2 regions of the Gordonia sp. NPDC003585 genome follow, and region 1 is predicted to be linked to the other one. Evidence: predicted binding sites of a transcription regulator. Region 1 holds the regulator's gene; the other holds the start of a gene.

Region 1 (5,150 bases):
AGAGCGTCGGAAGACCTCGCCATCGGCACCGGTCACCTCTGCGAGCTCGTCCTCGTTGGGCTTGAGCAGGTCGACGGACCCGAGTGCCGCTGCGTGCAGCGGAGGCCCGGACGTGTCGACGGCGATCCGGCATCCGAGGTCGGAGAGGTCGTCGGCAACGGTGCGATACCAGTCGACCGGAACTCCCGGCGGCAAGGAGCCGCAGAGGGTGACCCATACGGCGTCGGCCGCGTGGGTCCGGATGAGATCACCGAGAGCGCTGAGCTGTCCTGCGTCGAGTTCGGTTCCGGGTGCGTTCAGTTTGGTCGTGGTGCCGTCGGGTTCGGCGATGGTGATGTTGGACCGGATTTCTCCGTCGACCGCGACGGTCTCGTACGGCAGCCCGACGCTGTCGAGGGCCCGCAGCAGCGGATCTCCGTCGCGTGCGGGCAGGATCGCACGGGTCGCGATTGCGGCCTCGGCGACCACGCGGGACACGTTGATGCCCTTGCCGCCGGCCTCGGCTCGGGTTGCGACGGCGCGCTGGACCTCGCCTCGGTCGAGGGGCCCGGGCAACTCGAGTGTGCGGTCGAGGCTGGGATTGGGTGTGACGGTGAGGATCATGCGATCACCACGTCGATGCCCCGGGCCGACAACGCCGCGGAGAAGCCTGGATCAACACCCGAATCGGTGATGAGGACGTCCACGTCGTCGAGATCGGCGAAGCCGGACAGGTCTTCGCGGTTCATCTTCGACGAGTCGGCGAGGACCACAACCCGCTGCGCGACGCGGACCATTGCCGCTTTGACCGCGGCTTCGTCAGGGTCGGGAGTCGACAATCCGTGCGCCTCGCTGATGCCGTTGGCTCCGACGAAAGCGGTCGAGACCCGTAGACGTTCGAGCGCCGCAACGGTTTCGGCGCCGACGGTCGCCTGGGTGAGACCGCGCACGCGGCCGCCGATCGCGTGCAGGTTGGCCGAATTGTGGTTGGCCAGCAGGCCGGCGATCGGGAGGCTGTTGGTGATCAGGGTGAGACGACGGTCGGTGGGCAGCGCGGAGGCGGCCTGGAAGGTGGTGGTACCCGCGTCGAAGAAGACGGACCCGCCGTCGGGTGGGAGAAAGCGGATTGCGGCACGGCCGATGGCGGCCTTCTCGTCGGTCTGGGTGACCTGCCGCTCGTCGATTCCGCGCTCGCCGATCACCCGCATGACCCCGGCGCGCACCGCACCGCCGTGCACCCGCTGCAGATGGCCCGCCCGTTCGAGGGCGGCCAGGTCACGGCGGACGGTCTCACTCGTCACCTCGAATCTGGTGGCGAGTGCGGCGACGGAGGCGCGTCCGTTCGCGCGTACCTGTTCGGCGATCGCCTGTTGGCGTTCTTCGGCGTACAACACCGCTCCGATCTCTCGATGGGACATCCGGGTGGATCTGTCTGCGATTCCCGTGTGGTTGTGTTGATCTGTGTGGCCTTGAGTGTTGATATCTATTTGTTTACGCCTGTTTGCGTTGACAAGTCAAGCATTTCTTGTAACTTTGATCACAAGAGATTCGAAAGCCGGTCATCGGTCACGCAATGCAGCTCGACGGTGAGCCCGGACACGAATCGCGTAGAACTGAGTCGTGTATGTGCGGCCGTGCCGCCGATTGGCGGAGCGGAACTCGAAGACGAGAGGGGTCGCAGTGACCGAGACGCTAGCGGGAGGCATTTTGGAGGGAACGCCGGTCGTCGGCGGGCTGGCCTACGGGCCGGCGATCTGGCCCGGGGAGCGCCCCGACCACGACCCGGACGCCCTGGGTGCAAACACGGAACTGCCCGAAGACCAGCGCGAACCCGAGGTGGCAAGATTTGTCGCCGCGGCGGGGATGGTCGCCGGCCGACTCCGTGACCGCTCATCGCACAGCTCGGGTGCAGCCGCCGAAGTGCTGGCCGCCACCGCCGGACTCGCCGAGGATCGCGGGTGGATCGGCGCTGCGTCGGGACTGATTCGCAAAGGATCGCCTGCGCCTGCGGCAGCGGCTGCGGCAACCGAACAGTTCGCCACCATGTTCACCAAGCTCGGCGGGCTCATGGCCGAGCGAGTCACCGACCTCAACGACGTGCGCGACCGCGTCCTCGCCGAACTTCTCGGCCTGCCCGAACCAGGTGTGCCGGAACCGATCGAACCGTCTGTCCTGCTCGCCGACGATCTCGCGCCCGCGGACACCGCCGGACTCGATCCGGCGACCACCGTCGCCCTCGTCACCCGGCTCGGCGGCCCGACGAGTCACACCGCCATCATCGCCCGGCAACTCGGGATTCCCTGTGTGGTCGCGGTATCGGATCTGACGACGGTGCCGGCCGGAACCCCCGTGCTGATCGACGGCACGCTCGGCACCATCACCATCGGCCCCGACGAGGCGACGGCGCGAGCACAGGTCGATGCCAGTCGTCGGCGTGCGGAAGCGGTCGCCGCCTGGCACGGGCCCGGGCGCACCGCCGACGGACACGAGGTCTCGGTGCTCGCCAACGTCGCGGACGGGGCGTCGGCACGCACGGCCACCGGATACCCCGTCGAAGGGATCGGGCTGTTCCGCACCGAGTTGGCCTTCCTCGACCGCCCCGACGAGCCGACGGTCGACGAGCAGGCGGGCATCTACCGCGAAGTCCTCGAGGCATTTCCCGGGCAGAAGGTCGTGGTTCGCACGCTCGACGCGGGCTCCGACAAACCGCTCAAGTTCGTCAACCACAAAGACGAGGCAAATCCGGCGCTAGGAGTTCGTGGCGACCGAATCGCGGTGGAGAACCCGGAGATTCGAGCGCACCAACTCGATGCGATCGCGCGGGCCGCAGCCGAAACCGGATCGACACCGTGGGTGATGGCACCGATGATCGCCAGCGCCCGGGAAGCAGCGGCGTTCGCGCAGGAGGTGCGTGCGCGGGGGATGACCGCCGGAGTGATGGTCGAGATCCCCGCCGTCGCGATTCTGGCGCCGCTCATCCTCGCGGAGGTGGACTTCGTATCGATCGGCACCAACGATCTGACGCAGTACACGATGGCCGCCGACCGGATGTCCGCGGACCTCGCGTCGTTGACCGACCCGTGGCAACCGGCGGTGCTCAAGCTCATCGCCGAGGTCGCGTCGGCAGGTCAGACGTTGGGCAAGCCGGTGGGGGTGTGCGGGGAGGCCGCCGCCGACCCCAACCTCGCATGCGTGCTGACCGGGCTCGGGGTGACCTCGCTCTCGAGTGCACCGGTCGCCGCGGCCGGCGTCGGCGCGCGGCTCGCCGAGGTCACCCTCGACGCGTGCCGCGAAGCCGCCACTGCAGCACTGGCAACCGCGGATCCGGCCGGTGCGCGTCAGGCCGCGACGTCGGTGCTCGACGCCGCAGCCACCCCGCTCTCTCCTGCCGTCTGAGACGAAGACTTCGGCTGTCCGTGGTTCCGTATGAAGTTGTGCCCGGATTCCGGGCACAACTTCAACGGATTGTGCTTCCGCTGTCGATGGCGGCGCCCAGGTCGCTGACCCGGGCAAATGCGTCAGTGTGGTGCCGCAAAATCTAGGGGAAGAGTTTCTTCCCCGGGGTTCACAGTCGTCCCCGAGAAATTTGTAGGGGAGGACTCTGAGGGTAGGGGAGGAAGTTTCTTCCCCTGCTTTCTGCGGGTGCCGCGTCCGTGCGGCGCGTTCCGCGGAACGCGCCGATCGACGTTAGCGGGCTCGACGGAACAGGTGCTCGCATTCCTCCCATCTGCTCGTAATGCATTGCGCGCGGATGGGAGACGCGCGCAGATGCGAGCACTCGGGATGGGTTGTCTGTGCGGGGGCGAGATGGTGTCCCCGGCGCATCGTCGGCGCTGCGTGAGTGCAGAAACCGCGTGTCTGGCCAGAAACCCGAGGCGCCCCAGCGGTTTCTGGCCACAGCTGAGGTTTCTGGCCAGGTCCACGGTCGGGTTGAAAGGTACAGATATCCGACGGGGTGTACTTGCCCTCAGATCCGGCGCATCACCGTCACAACCTTGCCGAGGATGGCGGCGTCGTCGCCGGGGATCGGCTCGAACAGCTCGTTGTGCGGCATGAGCCAGACGTGTCCGTTCTTGCGCTTGAAGGTCTTCACGGTGGCCTCGCCGTCGATCATCGCGGCGACGATGTCGCCGTTCTCGGCCACGCTCTGCTGGCGGACGACCACCCAGTCGCCGTCGCAGATCGCGGCGTCGATCATCGATTCGCCGACCACCCGCAGCAGGAACAGTGAGCCGTCCCCGACCAGTTCGCGGGGGAGTGGGAACACGTCTTCGACCGCTTCCTCGGCGAGGATCGGTCCACCGGCGGCGATCCTGCCCAGCACCGGCACGAAGGTCGGCGTCGGCAGCGGATCGCCTCCCGCGTTGGTCGCGGCCGGATCTGCGTCCTGCACGTTGACCGCGCGTGGACGGTTGTGGTCGCGCTTGAGCAGTCCCTTGCGCTCCAGCGTGCGCAGCTGGTGGGCGACCGACGATGTCGAGGTGAGTCCGACCGCGTCGCCGATCTCGCGGATGCTCGGGGGATAGCCACGTTCGCGCACCGATTGCCGGATCACGTCCAGCACGCCGCGCTGACGCGCGGTCAGCGACGCCTCGGCGGCGGCAGGATCGATGGGAGCGTCCTGGTCGCGATCATCGCTCCGAGTTCCGGTGCGCTTGGGCCGTGAGTCGCTCATCTGCTCGGATTCCTCTCTGTCGCCGCCTCGCTTGAGAGCGAATCGGCTGGTTGTCGGCGGCGGGTGTTGACATGTCCGTGGGCCCGAGCCTAGCGGAGCGCGACGATCACTTCAAACATTTGTTCGAGGTGTGGCGCGACTTTGTCGGTCGGGCGTGGTACAACTCGAACATCAGTTCATCGAACACGTGATCGAGGCCGTCGAACGTCCTCGACAGCGCGTTCGCCGAACTGCCCGAGTACCCGGCACAACCGCCACGAGCACCCCCGGAGGCCAGCATGACCAGCGCGACACTCACCCGTTCGGGCCGCGCCCGCACCAGCGTGGACTCGACCATTGTCACCACTCGTAAGGCGGCCGGCACGCCGCTGCGGACGCAGCCCGCGCCGCGCGGCATCACGCGGCCGACCGGCCGGCCGATCGGGCAGACCAGCCCGGCAGGTCGCGCCGACGCGCCGATGCCGGGGGTCGCGCCGACCTCGACGCGGTGCGGCGA
Region 2 (5,697 bases), on a different contig from region 1:
CCCGGCCGATCATCGCAAGGCAACGGCACTCGCCGCAGCCTGAGACCGTCTCCGACGGCGTCAAGCAGATGACGCCGCCACCATTGCGCCGTCTCAGACGCTAAATTGGGGTGCAAAGTTCTCTACCGCTGAATTGGAGTGACGACGAGCATGGCGAACCCGTTCGTGAAGATGTGGCGCTACCTGATGGCACTCGGAAACCAGAAGATCGACGAGAACGCCGATCCCAAGGTGCAGATCCAGCAGGCCATCGAGGATGCGCAACGTCAGCACCAGGCGTTGAGTCAGCAGGCCGCGTCGGTCATCGGCAACCAGCGTCAGCTGGAGATGAAGCTCAACCGCCAGCTCGAAGAGGTGGAGAAGCTGCAGGCCAACACCCGGCAGGCGCTGACGCTGGCCGATCAGGCCGCGGCCGCCGGTGACACGCAGAAGGCGACCGAGTACACCAACGCCGCGGAGGCATTTGCTGCCCAGCTCGTGACCGCGGAGCAGAGCGTCGAAGACCTGAAATCACTGCACGATCAGTCGCTGCAGGCCGCCGCGCAGGCCAAGAAGGCGGTCGAACGCAACGCACTCGTCCTGCAGCAGAAGCTTGCCGAGCGGTCGAAGCTGCTCAGCCAGCTGGAGCAGGCGAAGATGCAGGAGCAGGTGAGCGCCTCGCTCAATCAGATGAGCGAGCTGTCGGTGCCGGGCAACACCCCCAACCTCGACCAGGTCCGCGAGAAGATCGAACGTCGATACGCGAACGCACTCGGGTCGGCCGAGCTGGCCCAGAACTCGGTGCAGGGTCGGATGGCGGAGGTCGAGCAGGCGGGCATCCAGATGGCCGGACACTCACGACTGGAGCAGATCCGTGCGAGCATGCGCGGTGAGGCCCTCCCGTCCGCGGGCGCTCAGGGCGCGGTTGCGCCGCCCGCCGCGGCTCCGGCGCCTCCGTCGGTCACCAAAGAGCCCGGACAAGCGGGTAGCTGACGCTGCGCGTTGCGATAGTCGCGGGTCCCGATGCGGGACATGCCTTTCCGGCATTTGCGCTGGCCGAGCGATTCGCCACCGGAGGCGATGCGCCAACCGTCTTCACCGGCCTGCGATGGCAGGATGCGGCTCGTCGGCGCCAGGTGGACATCACTGAGTTGCCTGGACTCGCCGTGGCCGAGAACGACGATGATGCCGATGCCGGCGAGAAGTTGTCCGCGCGTGCGGCCAGGATGGCGGTTGCTCTCCGGCCGTTGATCGACAGCGGTGATCACGACTTGGTGATCTCCGACGTCATCACCGTGGCAGGCGGTTGGGCGGCCCAGATGTGTGGGCTGCCGTGGATCGAGCTGTCGCCGCACCCGCTGTATCTGCCGTCGAAGGGATTGCCACCCGTCGGCTCGGGACTCGCTGCGGGCACCGGCGTTCGCGGACGGTTACGTGACAGCGCGATGCGCGCCTTGAGCGCCACGTCGGTCCGTCAGGGGGAGCGGCAGCGGGAGAGCGCCCGCGCCACCGTCGGATTGACCGGCGCCGGGTCTTGCCCCGACGCCCGATTTGTGGCGACGCTTCCCGGACTGGAGGTGTATCGGCCGGATTGGCCGGCTCGCACCCATCTGATCGGACCGCTGTTGTGGGAGCCCACCGACGAGTCGTTCGACGCGCCGAGGGGGCCCGGGCCGCTGGTGATCGTCGCGCCGTCGACCGCGGTCACCGGAGCGCAGGACATGGTGACGGCGACGTTGCGCGGGTTGTCGGAGCTGAAATCGCCGGTCCGCGTGGTGGTTTCGTCGCTCGACCCGCCGGATGTGGTTACCGGGCACCCGAACATGACGGTGGTGTCCGGCCTGGGCCGTCAAGACGAGATCCTCGCCGACGCCGACCTCGCGGTGTGCGGTGCCGGGCACGGGATGCTGGCCAAGGCGCTGCTCGCCGGAGTGCCGGTGGTGACGGTGCCGGGCGGCGGTGACCAGTGGGAACTCGCCAACCGGGTGAACCGTCTGGGGGCGGGTCGTTTGGTGCGCCCGGTCACCGCCGACGCGATCACCGATGCCGCCCGCACGATCCTTGCCGATCCCGGATTCACCGACGCTGCACGGCGCATCGGCGCGTCCAACGCGGATGTCGTCGACCCGGTCGCGGTGGCACGACACGTGGTCGCCATCGCCGCCGGGAGGGAACGTAGGGTGGGACCGTGCGCCTGACCGAGTTCACCGATCTGATGACTGCGGAATTCGGTGTGCCGTCGGCAGATTCGATCCTTGTCGACCATGTGCTGACCGAGTTCGGTGGCCGCACGGGCGCACAGGCCATCGACGACGGGGAGGACCCACGCGACGTGTGGGTGGCCATCTGCCGGGACTTCGACGTGCCGAAGCAACGGTGGTAGGCGCCTACCAGTGCACGTGGTCGGCCATGTCCAGCAGACGTCTGCGTCGGGTTTCGGAGGTCGCGCCGACCCAGGCGATGAGGCCGTACACATGCGCGCGGAAATCCGGGTGGGCGCTGTGGTTCTGTGATTCGGGGCCGTGCCGGGCCGCGTTGTGCAGCAAGGCCCGCAGCCGGTCGTAGTCTTCGCGCGACACCTGCGGGCGGTCGTTGACCACGAGGCCGGCCAGGCGCTGACGCTGGTGCGCCGGCATGATGCGCACCTTCTCCGGGTGCACGACAAACCCGCAGTCCTCGACGATCCGGAGCAGCGTCCACAGCGCGCGGTCGGCGTCCATGGCATCCCCGGAGACTGCCAGGTCGTCGCCATATCGTGTGTAACGCAACTGATTTCGTCGGGCGTATCCGTCGAGTCGTTGGTCGAGCCTGCGCAAGGCCAGGTTTGCCAGGTGCGGTGAGGTCGGCGCACCCTGCGGGAGATGGCGTCGGCGCAGCAACCCGGCGTGCGCGGGGTCGACGCCGACGAGTTGGTCGGGCGGGGTTGTGGTGGTGCACAGTTCGGCCAGTACCCGTGCGACACCCGCCGGATATCCCGCCTGCGCGAACACGTGTCGGACCCGCGACACGGTGATCGACTCGAAACAATGGCGAAGGTCGGCGCGCAGGACCACCGGTCGATCGCTGTGCGCCCACGCGAAGGCCGCGGTCGAGCCGCCGGGAACAAAGCCGCGCGCAGCCGGATGCGCCGGAATCCGTTGGACGAGACGGCGCAGGATCCGGCGCTGTGTTTCCCGCAACATGGGTTTGGGTGCTTCGATGATCCTTGTGCCGGTGCGCTTTTCGCGGTGGGACACCCGATAGTGCCGCAGGGCCGGGCGTGCTGTGGTCAGCCACGACCCGCGGTCGGCGAACCAATCCACCTCCGCCGGTGTGAGAGCCAGCCAGGCCGCGACATCGTCGACACCGGTGAGGACGGGCAGTTCGTAGGGGAGGGAATCGATCGGTGCCGGACCGGGCAGGTCGATCGGGTGGCCGCGGTGCTCGGGTTGTTGCCATCGGCGCAAGGCCTCACGGATGAGGGCCGGTCGGGATGACCGGAACGTGCAGCAGCGGCGCCGTGAAGCACGCGAAGCGTGCCGTCCGGCGTCGGACGCAGAGACCAACTGTGGAATGTACCCAGGGGTTGCCCCTGAGACGGATCGATTGATCCACTCTCGCCCCGACCTGCCCCACCACGCAGATGACGCTAACCGATCGTCGGGACTCGGGCAGATCTGACGCGCGTGTCGCCTTGCCATCGAACACGTGTTCGTCCATGCTGTGGGTCAGAGGGAACCGGGAGCGAGGCTCTCGCGTCCAAGAGAGTGTCACAGAAGAACGCAATGCCGCAGAAGAACAGTTTTGTCATAGCCCGCAGATAACGTGCAGACGTGAAATCCCGGACATCGAAATCACCAGCCGGACAGAAGTCACCTGCCGGACAACGGAGGAGAAACCCCATGGCACCAGCCCCGCAAGACCGCGAGAAGGCTCTCGACCTGGCTCTCGCGCAGATCGACAAGAACTTCGGCAAGGGATCGGTGATGCGGCTCGGAGAGGAGACCCGCCAGCCGATCGAGGTCATCCCGACCGGCTCGATCGCGCTCGACGTCGCGCTCGGCATCGGTGGTCTGCCGCGTGGACGCATCGTCGAGATCTACGGACCGGAGTCCTCGGGTAAGACCACCGTGGCGCTGCACGCCGTGGCGAACGCGCAGGCGCAGGGCGGTATCGCGGCCTTCATCGACGCGGAGCATGCGCTCGACCCCGACTACGCGGCCCGGCTCGGTGTCGACACCGACGCACTGCTGGTGTCGCAGCCCGACACCGGCGAGCAGGCACTGGAGATCGCCGACATGCTGATCCGCTCGGGTGCGCTCGACATCCTCGTCATCGACTCGGTGGCCGCGCTCGTGCCGCGCGCCGAGATCGAGGGCGAGATGGGAGACAGCCACGTCGGCCTGCAGGCCCGCCTGATGAGCCAGGCGCTGCGCAAGATGACCTCGGCGCTGAGCAACTCCAAGACCACGGCCATCTTCATCAACCAGCTCCGCGAGAAGATCGGCGTGATGTTCGGCTCGCCGGAGACCACCACGGGCGGCAAGGCGCTGAAGTTCTATTCGTCTGTGCGACTGGATGTCCGGCGCATCGAGACGCTGAAGGACGGTACCGACGCGGTCGGTAACCGCACGCGGGTGAAGGTCGTCAAGAACAAGGTGGCGCCGCCGTTCAAGCAGGCCGAGTTCGACATCCTCTACGGCCAGGGCATCTCCAAGGAGGGCTCGCTGATCGACATGGGCGTGGCCGAGGGCTTCATCCGCAAGTCCGGCTCGTGGTTCACCTACGAGGGCGATCAACTCGGCCAGGGCAAGGAGAACGCCCGCAAGTTCCTGCTCGAGAACACCGACATCCGCGACGAGGTCGAGAAGAAGATCAAAGAGAAACTGGGTATCGGCGCGGTCGTCGACGCCGACGATGTCGCACCTGCCCCGGTGGAGTTCTGAACCGGATGACCGACGCCTCGGACCCCGAGGAGCCCACCGGTCCCAGTGCCTGGGACGCGGCGCTACGGCTTCTCGGGGTCCGAGCGCGTTCTCGCCAAGAAATGGCGCAGCGGCTGGCGCGCAAGGGTTTTGACGAGGACACGGTCGCCGACGTGATGGCTCGGCTCGACCGTCACCAGCTCATCGACGACACCGACTTCGCCACGGAATGGGTGCGCTCGCGGCACGCGCATTCGGGCCGCGGTCGGGTGGCACTACGGCACGAGTTGCGGGCCAAGGGAATCGACGAATCCACCATCAGCGCCACCCTCGCGGAGGTGGACCCGGACGACGAACGGGCGATGGCCGCGAGCCTCGTCGCGCGCAAACTGACCCCTTCCGCGGCCGAGCGCGTGGCTGCCGACCCGGCCGAGCGCGACAAGGCCTTTCGCCGGCTGGTCGGCATGCTGGTTCGGCGGGGCTACGCGCAGTCGATGGCGATCGACGTCGTGACCGAGGAGCTCGAGGTACGCCTAGGAGACACGCCCTAAGTGCCGGTTGACCGCGACGACTTGGCAATGAACGGCATGTTCTCCATCGCGGCGGCGTCGGCCTGGTCGTGGTCGGGTGTGTCGACCTTCCGGCGACCCGAGCGCAGCCGCTTCTCCAACCAGGTCGCAAACCACGACAGAGCGAAGTTGATGGCGATCATGATGACCGCGACCACGAACAGCGCCGGGATGTAGTTGCCGTAGCGGGCCGACGACAGCAGTGCCGACCGGATGATCTCCGAGTAGCCGATGATGTAGCCGAG

What was found. The regulator LexA, encoded in region 1, represses DNA repair genes until DNA is damaged. The targets are predictions, from matches to a motif close to CGAACANNTGTTCG.
Region 2: the regulator LexA is predicted to act here: its motif matches at 3,660-3,673, upstream of recA (recombinase RecA).

Annotation. Positions count from the first base shown of each region.
Region 1 covers NZ_JBEXMX010000147.1:38-5,187, reverse strand. The annotation lists gene ABZW74_RS23755 (1-phosphofructokinase family hexose kinase) at 1-603, opposite strand, end outside; gene ABZW74_RS23750 (DeoR/GlpR family DNA-binding transcription regulator) at 600-1,370, opposite strand; gene ABZW74_RS23745 (putative PEP-binding protein) at 1,660-3,375, shown strand; gene lexA (transcriptional repressor LexA) at 3,947-4,654, opposite strand; partial or broken gene ABZW74_RS23735 (hypothetical protein) at 4,761-5,150, opposite strand, start outside.
Region 2 covers NZ_JBEXMX010000029.1:44,336-50,032, forward strand. The annotation lists gene ABZW74_RS10240 (helix-turn-helix transcriptional regulator) at 1-43, shown strand, start outside; gene ABZW74_RS10245 (PspA/IM30 family protein) at 151-972, shown strand; gene ABZW74_RS10250 (nucleotide disphospho-sugar-binding domain-containing protein) at 975-2,177, shown strand; gene ABZW74_RS10255 (DUF3046 domain-containing protein) at 2,168-2,362, shown strand; gene ABZW74_RS10260 (reverse transcriptase family protein) at 2,367-3,425, opposite strand; gene recA (recombinase RecA) at 3,861-4,904, shown strand; gene ABZW74_RS10270 (regulatory protein RecX) at 4,910-5,434, shown strand; gene ABZW74_RS10275 (amino acid ABC transporter permease) at 5,431-5,697, opposite strand, start outside.